2 regions of the Pantoea sp. X-Soil-ISGK-355 genome follow, and region 1 is predicted to be linked to the other one. Evidence: predicted binding sites of a transcription regulator. Region 1 holds the regulator's gene; the other holds the start of a gene.
The links. The regulator ArgR, encoded in region 1, controls arginine synthesis, uptake and breakdown. The targets are predictions, from matches to a motif close to ANTGAATAAAAATACANT.
Positions count from the first base shown of each region.

Region 2: argC (N-acetyl-gamma-glutamyl-phosphate reductase) is a predicted target of ArgR. The motif match lies at 3,671-3,688, and genes of this name have one in related genera.

Region 1 is NZ_AP035971.1:3,582,051-3,587,979, reverse strand. It holds gene AC6I8J_RS16435 (NAD-dependent succinate-semialdehyde dehydrogenase) at 1-51, shown strand, start outside; gene AC6I8J_RS16430 (barstar family protein) at 106-375, shown strand; gene yhcN (peroxide/acid stress response protein YhcN) at 441-704, opposite strand; gene AC6I8J_RS16420 (YdgH/BhsA/McbA-like domain containing protein) at 798-1,064, opposite strand; gene yhcN (peroxide/acid stress response protein YhcN) at 1,148-1,411, opposite strand; gene argR (transcriptional regulator ArgR) at 1,886-2,356, opposite strand; gene mdh (malate dehydrogenase) at 2,797-3,735, shown strand; gene mscM (miniconductance mechanosensitive channel MscM) at 3,784-5,929, opposite strand, start outside.
Region 2 is NZ_AP035971.1:3,910,737-3,916,665, reverse strand. It holds gene ppc (phosphoenolpyruvate carboxylase) at 1-2,123, opposite strand, end outside; gene argE (acetylornithine deacetylase) at 2,476-3,624, opposite strand; gene argC (N-acetyl-gamma-glutamyl-phosphate reductase) at 3,792-4,796, shown strand; gene argB (acetylglutamate kinase) at 4,811-5,587, shown strand; gene AC6I8J_RS18050 (argininosuccinate synthase) at 5,612-5,929, shown strand, end outside.

The DNA of each region.
Region 1 (5,929 bases):
ATGGAAGAGTATCTGGAGGTCAAAGCGCTGCACCTGGGCGGTTTGAGCTAACGGCATGAACGGGCGGCAGAGGTCGCCCGCAGACGGAGCATGGGAGCCGTCAGCATGAAAATCGAGCGTTTTGATTTTAATGAAATAGTCGACCAGGCCCATTTCTTTCGCCAGTTCAGCGAGCGATTTGCGCTGGAGGAGCGCCGCATCTGCGATCTGGATGGATTGTGGGATGTTGTGACAGGGGATCTGTTACCGATGCCGCTGGAGATTGAGTTTGTCAATCTGGGTAGAGGACAGCGACGGCGTTATGGCGCGCTGATTCTGTTATTTGATGAAGCGGAAGAGGAGCTGGAAGGCCGGCTGCACTTTAATGTCAGATAATACATCAGATGAAAAAAGGCCCCGGCGAGCGGGGCCAAAGGGTTCGTCATTAATCTGACGAGGAATTACTTATAAAGCTGTGCGGTGATGTGATAGTTATCACCGGTACGCGCCTCGATCACTTTATAGGCGCTGGCACCCTGCTCATCCGCTTTCTGTGAAAGCTCTGCGCGGTAATCCATCGGTGATCCCGCGGTTCCACTGATGGTCACGGTACCCGCAGGCTGCAGATTCTGCGCCTGATCGCCGGTTACCAGCTGTGCGGCAGAAGCGCCGAACGCAATAACGGAAAGCAGACTGACTGTAGCAATGGTTGTTTTGATATTCATGATTATCTCCTCATTACATTCAACAACCTGCGGTTACTCGTAAGGGCGGGTCGTCGATATTTGTTATGCGCCTTCAGACGTCATCACAGTTAATTATTTATAAAGCTCAGCGGTGACATGCCAGGTGTTGTCCTGGTTGTTTTCAATGATGCGATAGTGGCTTGCGCCCTGTGCATCTGCTTTCTCTGACAGCACCTGACGGATATGCGTCTGGTCGCCGTTACGTCCACCGATGCTGATGGTCTGATTCATGGGCTGCAAACCCTGCGCCTGTTCATTCGATACCAGGCTGGCGGCGCTGGCACCCACTGAGAACAGGGACGCCAGACTAAGAGCAGCAATTGCTAATTTAGTTTTCATGGTCAACTCTCCTGAAGATTTTGCTTCAGCTCTCCGGAGCGCAAAAAGGCGCGTCAGACAGAAAGCTGCTGGCATTATTGGGTTTAGTTATACAACGCGGCGGTAGCGTGATAATTGCCGTTGTTGTAAGCCTCGATCACGCGATAGGCTTTTGCGCCCTGCTGATCCGCTTTGTCACTGAGCTTCTGTTTGATATCCATCGGTGAACCCGCGACGCCGCTGACACTGATGGTGCCGACAGCCTGCAGATCCTGTGCCTGCGCGGCATCAATAGATTCTGCTGCTACTGCACCAAATGAGAGTGCAGAGAGAATGCTCAGGGTAGCGATGGTAGTTTTTACGTTCATAGATATTTCCTCGTCGTCTATTTTTATCTTTCTAGTTAGTGTGATTTGCATCACGAAAAGAAGTATAGAACTAATAACGATAGAAATTAATACCCGGCTAATAATGTTTTTTTGTGATTCTTTATCTTTATGCCTACTTTTAATAACTTAACGTTATAAAAACAGCATAAAAAATAGCCTTTAAGACGATTTTAATTACAAAAACAGTGAGATAGATCACTTTGACGTTTAGTGCGAAACTATGAAGCGTATTGGGCTGGAGTTTGATCTGGATCCGGGCAATGGTGCCGGATCAGTGATGTAAAGCAGTGTAAAATAGCGCAGAAGGTTAAGCAGAGTAAACGATCTGACCAAGAGTCAGGTGTATTGAATCAGGCTTATCAGTATTAAACAGCGGAGCAGTGTGACGCAAAACTATGGGCAGAGAGAACAAACTGACGACCTGGGGCAGGATAGCAGGCCGTCAGTCAGCGGTCAGAGTTCCTGTTCAAACAGGTTGAGGATCGCGCTGTGCAGCTGCTTAACCGTAAAGTCGCGCGCACGGGTAATAAAGATTGTGTCATCGCCAGCGATCGTGCCAAGAATCCCATGCGCTTTGCCCAGCGAATCCAGCATACGTGCAATCAGCTGTGCTGCGCCCGGACTGGTATGAATCACCACCAGCGCATCGTTGTAGTCGATATCCAGTACCAGGTTTTTTAACGGGCTGGTGGTGGTCGGCACGCCCAGTTCAGCGGGCAGGCAATAGACCATTTCCATCCTGGCATTACGGGTGCGTACTGCGCCAAACTTGGTCAGCATCCGCGAGACTTTGGACTGATTGATATTTTCAAAGCCCTCATCCTGAAGCGCCTGAACAATTTCGCCCTGGGAACTGAATTTTTCTTCTTTTAATAAGGCCTTGAAAGCCTTGATCAGATCGTCTTGTTTCGATGGGTTTCGCATAGGTTACCAATAAATAGAGAGAATAACCGCGCATCCGCCCGCGGCAGAGTGGTGATTATGCATTTAAATGCATTTTTATGCAATCGGTCGATTGGTGAGCAGAGTTCGGGCGGCTAGCGGGCGGCGATAATAGCAAATAAATTCGCTCAGACCAAAACCCCCGTCACAGCCCCGAAAGGCGAAGGTTGCAAAGTTGTTATATTATTGGTGGTGTAGTATCAAAAGTAGTAACAGAAAACGCACACAGCCGTTCTCTGTCTGACGACGGCAAAGTTGTCGGTCATTCAGGCGCAATGATAAGTAACTTTTGAATCCGGCGAGCAAGTGTGAAAACACGTAGAATTAACAGCGGATATTTATCATCGCCTGAGCAGTTGATTAAGGTCTGACACAGATAGAATTTCGGCCCATCTCTGCCCCACCTTAATAAGGAGTTAAGAATGAAAGTTGCCGTTCTCGGTGCCGCTGGCGGCATAGGCCAGGCGCTCGCACTTCTGCTCAAAACCCAGCTTCCCGCAGGTTCAGAACTCTCACTGTATGACATTGCGCCGGTTACGCCTGGCGTTGCCGTTGATCTCAGCCATATTCCTACTGCTGTAGCTATTGAAGGTTTTAGTGGAGAAGACGCCACGCCTGCCTTACAGGGTGCCGATGTGGTACTGATTTCTGCTGGCGTCGCACGTAAACCCGGTATGGATCGCGCGGACCTGTTTAATGTAAACGCAGGCATTGTTCGTAACCTGATTGAGCAGGTTGCCACCACGGCCCCTAAAGCGCTGATTGGCGTGATTACCAATCCGGTCAATACCACTGTTGCTATCGCGGCAGAAGTGCTGAAAAAGCACGGCGTTTACGACAAAAACCGTCTGTTCGGTGTAACCACGCTGGACATTATTCGTGCTAACACCTTTGTGGCCGCGCTGAAAGGTAAGCAGCCGGATCAGGTGGAAGTGCCGGTGATTGGCGGCCACTCTGGCGTAACCATTCTGCCGCTGCTGTCACAGGTCAAAGGCGTCAGCTTCAGCGATCAGGAAGTGGCTGATTTAACCAAACGCATTCAGAACGCCGGCACAGAAGTGGTGGAAGCTAAAGCGGGTGGCGGATCGGCCACGCTGTCGATGGGCCAGGCGGCTGCACGTTTCGGTTTATCACTGGTACGTGCGCTGAAGGGCGAGGCGAATGTTATAGAGTGTGCTTACGTGGAAGGCGAGGGCGAATATGCCCGCTTCTTCTCTCAGCCGCTGCTGCTCGGTAAAAACGGGATTGCTGAACGCAGACCAATTGGCACACTCAGCGCTTTCGAACAACAGGCGCTGTCAGGCATGCTCGATACGCTGAAGAAAGATATTGCTCAGGGTGAAGAGTTCGTTAAGCCGTAACTGACGGATCAGACTTGCAATAACGCCCGGCTTTGCCGGGCGTTTTCATTACAGGCCGCCAGATTTGAAGGCGCGGGCTGCGGGCGTACCGTTGCTGGCAGGGAGCTTCTTGCCCAGGGTTTCCATGCGCATCTGGAATGGTGGGAACGGCATTTCAATACCGTGTTGTTCAAATCCGAGCAGAATCAGCTGGTGCAGTTCATGACGCAGCGGCATACGGTGCCCCATCTCTGCAGCATGTACCCTGATCTCAAACAACTGAATCCCCTGCTGCAAATCGACGAGGAAGGCTTCCGGCTGTGGCGTATCAAGCACATAACTGCAGCGCTCAGCCGCCTGAACCAGAATGGTGGTTACCTGTTCACTGCTGACTTTGGCCGGGGCCGGGATGGTGAGCACCACACGCGTTACGGAATCGGACAGCGACCAGTTAATAAACTGCTCGGTGATAAAGGCCTTGTTTGGCACGATGATCTCTTTGCGGTCCCAGTCGGTAATGGTGGTAGCACGCGTATTAATACGAGTGATGCTGCCGGTCAGGTCGCGGATCGTCACAGTATCGCCGATACGAATGGGCTTTTCGAACAGGATAATCAGACCGGAGATAAAGTTGGCAAAAATCTCCTGCAAACCAAACCCGAGTCCCACACCCAGTGCGGCCACCAGCCACTGTAGCTTCGACCATTCAATACCAATCATGGAGAAACCAATCAGCCCGCCAATCAACAGCAGCAGATATTTGGTCAGTGTGGTAATGGCGTAACCGGTACCCGGCGTCAGATTAAGATGCTGCAACAGTGCCAGCTCAAGCAGCGCGGGCATATTGCGCACCAGCTGAGTGGTGATGATAAACACCAGAATAGCAATCAGTACTGAACCAAGGGTGATTGGCTGAATCGACTCCACGCCCTGTACGGACGTACTGACATCCCACAGCTGAATATTCTCCAGGAAGCCGAAAGCCGAGTGAATTTCTGACCACAGCACGATCACCGAGACCAGGGCAATCAGCGTCAGGATAGAACGCACCAGCCGCAGCGACTGCGCACTGATCGCATCGAGATCAATCACCGGTTCTTCGATTTCAATCGCGTCGGTATTCAGCGCGCTTTGCTCTTTCTCTTCTTCACTACGCGCCCGGTTAGCCAGCATATCGGCACGGCGCTGACGGGCGCGGTCAAAACCAAGACGGCGACGCTGAATCAGCATCCAGCGCCGGATAATGTGATAGATAACCAGCAGCAGGAACCAGATGGCGACTGAGGTTTCCAGTCGCGCCAGCAGCGCCTGCGCGGTCGCCAGATATCCCACTGCGGAGGCGAGGGCAGCCATCAGCGGCATGGCGATCATCAGGTTCCACAGCATCCGGTTCACCATATTCTCGCCATTCCCCTCTTTATCGAGATAGAGCGGAATACCGGATCGCTTCAGGCTTACCGTAACAATGCTGATTGCTCCGCAGATCAGGATGAAACAGAGGCGACCCAGCGACGAGGAGAACTGCCGATCTTCCAGGTTGCCAAAGGCGATCAGCAGCATAATCAGCGGCACAATCAGGCCGATGCTCAGCGAGTAGTAGCGCATGGCGCGCGCTACCCGGTTCTGCGGCCAGCGGAAATGCACAATGAACAGACCATTCGGGCGGGCAAAGGCGGCACTGATCATAAATGCCCACAGCAGCGGCAGCGTGGCGGTAATGCCATCGCCAATCGCCACGGCGATAGGGTAGGGCCAGGCGTTCTGCAAGCCGTAACCCAGTGCGCCCCATAACACCGGCAGCGGCAGCGCCACCAGAATCGACCAGAACACGGTACGAATAGTCAGGCGGAAACGATCCTGGGTGACCTTGCCGACTTTGCTGGCAGAACGTTCAAGAAAGGCATTGAAGTGGCGGCGCGAACTGATGCTGAAACCGACCAGCAGCAGGGCACCAATAATCGGCAGCACCGAGTTGCGGCTGGTAAACATCATCGCCATGGCTTTGCCAAGCTGGCCCAGCGTATCCAGCGACAGCAGGCGGGAAAGATCTTTAGCCAGATCCAGCGGATAACTCAGACCGATCGGACTGACGTCAGCGGTCCAGAACAGATAGCGGTGCGTCGCGTCTTTGACTTCCGTCAGCGCATCCTGCAGCTGGGTGTTGCCGACCTTGAGCTTAGTGATCTCCAGGATCAGGGTGTCACAGCCGGAGATC
Region 2 (5,929 bases), 330 kb from region 1:
CCACCGGTAGGACGGCGTTTAGCCGGACGTGAGCCGAGCGGTAATTTACCCAGTTCCTGCTCCGGCGTCGCCGAACGGAAGTAGGGGACGAAGTCTGCATTTTCACGCACATACCCGCGATACATTGCGCAGGAGTCAGCAGAGAGCTGATCCATGATGTCGCGCCATTCGCGTTTTGGCTCCGGTGGTGGCATCAGGTTCGCTTCCAGAATCGCGCCGGTGTAGAGCGACAGGCTGGCGATCGTCACGGCTGGTAAACCATATTTAAAGCGGATCATCTCGCCCTGTTCGGTCACACGCAGACCGCCGCGCAGGCTGCCTGGCGGTTGTGACAGCAGCGCAGCATGGGCAGGTGCGCCGCCACGGCCAATGCTGCCGCCGCGTCCGTGGAACAGCGTCAGTGAAATCCCGGCTTTTTCGCAGGTTTTAATCAGCGCATCCTGTGCCTGATACTGCGCCCAGCTGGCGGCCATCACACCGGCATCTTTCGCCGAGTCAGAATAGCCAATCATCACCATCTGTTTGCCCTGAATAAAGCCGCGATACCAGTCGATGCTCAGTAACTGGCTCATCACGTCGTTTGCGTTGTTCAGGTCATCCAGTGTTTCAAACAGCGGTGCAACCGGCATCGCATAGCCGATACCTGCTTCTTTCAGCAGCAGATGCACGGCCAGCACGTCGGACGGGGTTTTCGCCATCGAAATAACATAAGCGGCGATAGAGCCTTGTGGGGCTTCAGCCGCAACGCGACAGGTCTCCAGCACTTCACGCGTCTCATCGCTGGGTTCCCAGCTGCGTGGCAGCAATGGGCGTTTGGAGTTCAGTTCACGGATCAGGAAGGCCTGTTTGTCTGCTTCGGACCAGCTTTCATAATCGCCGAGGCCCAGGTAACGGGTGACTTCAGCAATCGCCTCTGTATGGCGGGTACTTTCCTGACGCAGATCGATACGCACCAGCGGCACGCCGAAGCATTTCACGCGGCGCAGCGTATCGAGCAACTGACCGTTGGCAATAATGCCCATGCCGCACTGTTGCAGTGACTGATAGATGGCATACAACGGGTCCCACAGCTGATCGTTTGAGACCAGCAAATCGGCCGGACGCGGCAGACGCTCACCTTTCAGGCGGCGTTCCAGGAATGACTGGGTAGACATTAACTGGCTGCGCAGGCGTTTCAGGATTACGCGATAAGGTTCCAGCGCTTCCGGATCGCCGCTGAGCTCGCGGATCTCTTCGCTGCACTCGGACATCGACAGCTCGGAAATCAATACGCCGATATCACGCAGGAACAGGTCTGTGGCTTTCCAGCGGCTTAGCTGCATCACATGGCGGGTGATCGATGCCGTGACGTTCGGGTTACCGTCGCGGTCGCCACCCATCCAGGAGGTGAACTGAACCGGCACGAAATCGACCGGCAGCTTAATGCCAAAGGCCTCTTCGACCTGCTCATTCAGCTCACGCAGGAAGGCCGGAACGCCTTCCCACAGGCTGTTTTCCACGACGGCAAAGCCCCATTTGGCTTCGTCGACAGGGGTCGGACGATATTTGCGGATCTCATCGGTGTGCCACGCCTGTGCCACCAGCTGACGCAGACGGCGCATAATCTGGTTACGCTCGTAGTCGGAGACGTCGCTGTGGTCGAGCTGTTTCAGACAGCTGTTCACTTCAACCAGCTTGTGAATCAGCGTACGGCGGGTGATTTCGGTCGGGTGCGCAGTCAGCACCAGCTCCAGCGACAGCGACTCAATGGCCGCCAGAATGTCGGTTTCGCTGATATCTTTCTGCTGCTTCAGGGTATCAAAGGTCTTTTTCAGCAGTTCAGGATGGTTCTCACCTTCGCCGCTCTGCGAGATGGTCTGATACTGCTCAGCCACGTTGGTGAGGTTCAGAAACTGGCTGAATGCGCGTGCAACCGGCAGAAGCTCCTCGTTGGAGAGGTTCTGCAGCGTATTGAGCAGCTCTTTACGATGAGTATCATTGCCTGCACGGGATGACTTGGAGAGCTTACGGATGGTTTCCACCTGGTCGAGGATGTTCTCTCCCAGTGCATCCTTAATCGTATCCCCGAGCAGTTTGCCGAGCATACTGACATTACTTCGCATTGCGGAATATTGTTCGTTCATTGGACCCTGACACCCTTATCGTCTTTAAAAACTTCTACACCCGACCTTTCAGGCAGCAAAAAATCAGCAACATCGTGTTCCCGATACTCTAAAGGGAACCGGCTCCGTTGCCGCCTGTCCGCATTCTGAAACGTTCTGGATAATCACCCGGTGGGCATAACATCGTCTTTTATCTAGCCACGTAATGTTGCGTTCGTCAAATGCGTTAAAGTGCGCTGAAGATGGCGCTAACTAACGGAAATTCACAGAATTTATCGGGAAGGAAGCGGGATAAGTTATTCTTATTGTTAATTCCCGCAGAATGAGGGGGCATTTTGCTGTTAATACAGTGAAATGCCCCATTTACTGTCAATCAGTGACAAAAATGCTGCACAACCTGACTGATAAGCGCCCGGGTCGGCTTAATAAATGCCGTATCGATAAATTCATCTGGCTGGTGTGCCTGATTAATCGAACCTGGACCCAGGACCAGCGTCGGGCAGAGCTGTTGAATAAACGGCGCTTCGGTGCAGTAGTTCACCACCTCGGTTGGCGTACCCAGCAATTTCTCTACCACGCTCACTAACTCATGGTTTGCCGGACACTCATAGCCCGGAATCGGCGGATGCAGTTCGGCCACCGTGACACGGCCCGGCCAGCGTGCACTCACGGGTGCCAGCGCCTCGTTCAGTAACCCATCCAGATCGCTCAGCGACAGGCCTGGCAGCGGACGGATATCCATATGCAGTTCACAGCAGGCGCAAATACGGTTAGCGGCGTCGCCGCCATGAATATGGCCGAAATTCATGGTGGGATAGGGAATAGCAAAGCCGTCATGGTGATAACGCTCCTGCAGCGTGTTACGCAGTTGCATCAGATGGGTGATCGACTCATGCATCAGTTCAATGGCATTGACGCCACGCGCCGGATCGCTGGAATGGCCCGATTTCCCTTCAATACGAATCACGTTGGACAGATGGCCCTTGTGCGCGCGCACCGGTTTCAGCGAGGTCGGTTCACCGATGATGGCGCAGTCGGGACGCAGTTGCGTTGATTCCGAAAAATATTTGGCACCCGCCATGGTGGTCTCTTCATCGGCTGTGGCGAGGATATAGAGCGGCTTACTCAGTGTGCTGACATCCACATCGCGCAGCGTATCGAGAATAAAGGCGAAGAAGCCTTTCATGTCTGCCGTGCCCAGACCATAGAGCTTGTTGTCGTGCTCGGTCAGGGTAAAGGGATCGCGCGTCCAGCGGCCATCGTCAAAGGGAACGGTATCCGTATGACCCGCTAACAGCAGGCCGCCCGCTCCGTTGCCGGTTCGCGCCAGCATGTTAAATTTATTGCGGGTGCCGGGCACCGGTTGCACTTCAACGCTGAAGCCAAGGTCGCGGAACCAGCCGGCCAGCAAATTGATTAAAGTTTCATTACTCTGATCCAGTGCGGCATCGGTTGCACTGATCGACGGTGTGGCGATTAACTGGCTGTACAGTTCAATAAAAGGCGGTAATTTTGTCTTCACTGTTGGCGGTCCTTGGGTTAGGATGTATCCATATTCATGCAGTAATAGTGAATAAAAATACATTAACGTCCTCTGCAAGGGAACCTTAAATCACTGCAGATGACAGGGTGGGTAACGGGGCAAGGCCGCGACCCGGAACGTGCGACTGTAAAAAGGGTTACAGCCTGATGTTGAATACGCTGATCGTTGGTGCCAGTGGTTATGCTGGTGTTGAGCTTGCCACCTTCCTGAATCGCCATCCACATATCAACATAACCGCTTTGGCGGTTTCGGCGCAAAGCCCTGATGCCGGCAAGCGCCTGTCCGATCTCCATCCGCAGCTGAAAGGCGTGGTGGATTTACCGCTGCAGCCGCTGAGCAGCGCGGAGGAGTGGGCAGACAAAGTGGATGTCGTGTTCCTGGCGACGGCCCACGAAGTCAGCCACGACCTGGCCCCGGAATTTCTCAAGGCTGGCTGTGTGGTATTCGACCTGTCGGGTGCGTTCCGCGTTAACGACGCTGATTTTTACACCCGTTTCTACGGTTTCACGCATCAGCATGGCGACTGGCTCGATAAAGCCGTTTACGGCCTGGCGGAATATCAGCATGAGAAAATTCAGCAGGCGCAGCTGGTGGCGGTACCCGGTTGCTACCCGACCGCGGCTCAGCTGGCACTGAAACCTCTGGTGGATGCGGGACTGTTAAACGATGCGCAGTGGCCGGTTATCAACGCCACCAGCGGCGTGAGCGGTGCCGGACGTAAAGCCAGTGTCGGGACCAGCTTCTGCGAAGTGAGCCTGCAGCCTTACGGGCTGTTCAATCATCGTCACCATCCGGAAATTGTCGCGCACCTCGGTACGCCAGTGATCTTTACACCGCACCTGGGGAGCTTCCCGCGCGGTATCCTGGCGACCATCACCTGCCGTCTGAAAGCGGGTGTCAGCCGCGAAGATATCGCTGCCGTCTTCCATCGTGCCTATGACGACAAGCCGCTGGTGCGCCTCTACGATAAGGGCGTACCGGCGCTGAAAGCCGTTGTCGGCCTGCCTTACTGCGATATCGGTTTTGAAGTGCAGGACGAACATCTGATTGTTGTAGCAGCCGAAGATAATCTGCTGAAAGGGGCGGCATCGCAGGCAGTACAGTGCCTGAACATCCGGTTCGGCTTCCCTGAAACGCAGTCACTGATTTAACGGGTAACTAAACCATGACCAATCCATTGATTATTAAGCTGGGCGGTGTGCTGTTAGACAGCGAAGAAGCGCTGGCGCGCTTGTTTGAAGCACTGCTTAACTATCGTAGCGCTCATCAGCGTCCGCTGATCATCGTCCACGGCGGCGGCTGCCTGGTGGATGAGCTGATGAAAAAGCTGGCGCTGCCGGTGATGAAGAAAAATGGCCTGCGCGTCACCCCGGCCGATCAGATTGACATTATTACCGGTGCGCTGGCGGGAACCGCGAATAAAACGCTGCTGGCCTGGGCGAAAAAATCGGGCATCAACGCGGTCGGCCTCTGCCTGGGCGATGCGGGCATCGTCAATGTCGCCCCGTTTGATGAAGAACTCGGCCATGTTGGCCATGCAATGCCGGGAGATCCGGCCTTGCTGAACACCCTGCTGGCGGCCGGTTATATGCCGGTGGTGAGCTCCATTGGCATTACTGACAGCGGCGACCTGATGAACGTCAACGCTGACCAGGCGGCGACTGCACTGGCCTCAACGCTGGGCGCCGATCTGGTTCTGTTGTCAGACGTCAGTGGTATTCTCGACGGCAAAGGTCAGCGCATCGAAGAGATGACCGCCGACAAAGCTGAGCAGCTGATTACCCAGGGCATTATTACTGACGGCATGATTGTTAAAGTGCACGCTGCGCTTGATGCGGCGCGTACGCTGGGCCGTCCGGTGGATATTGCCAGCTGGCGTCACGCTGAGCGGCTGCCTGACCTGTTTAACGGCGTGTCTATTGGCACCCGGATTCTCGCTTAACGACTCTGATTCAAGGATTACGAAATGCAAACGCAAAACATCAAAAAAATCGTTCTGGCTTACTCCGGTGGTCTTGATACGTCAGCCATTATTCCATGGCTGAAAGAGAACTACGGCGGCTGTGAAGTGGTCGCTTTCGTAGCGGACATCGGTCAGGAGCGCGGCGATCTGGAAGGTGTAGAGAAGAAAGCCCTGCAGTCCGGCGCATCTGAATGCCACGTGGTTGACCTGCGTGAAGAGTTTATCAGCGACTACGTCTATCCGGTGCTGCAGACCGGTGCGCTGTATGAAGGCACCTATCTGCTGGGCACCTCAATGGCGCGTCCTATCATCGCTAAAGCC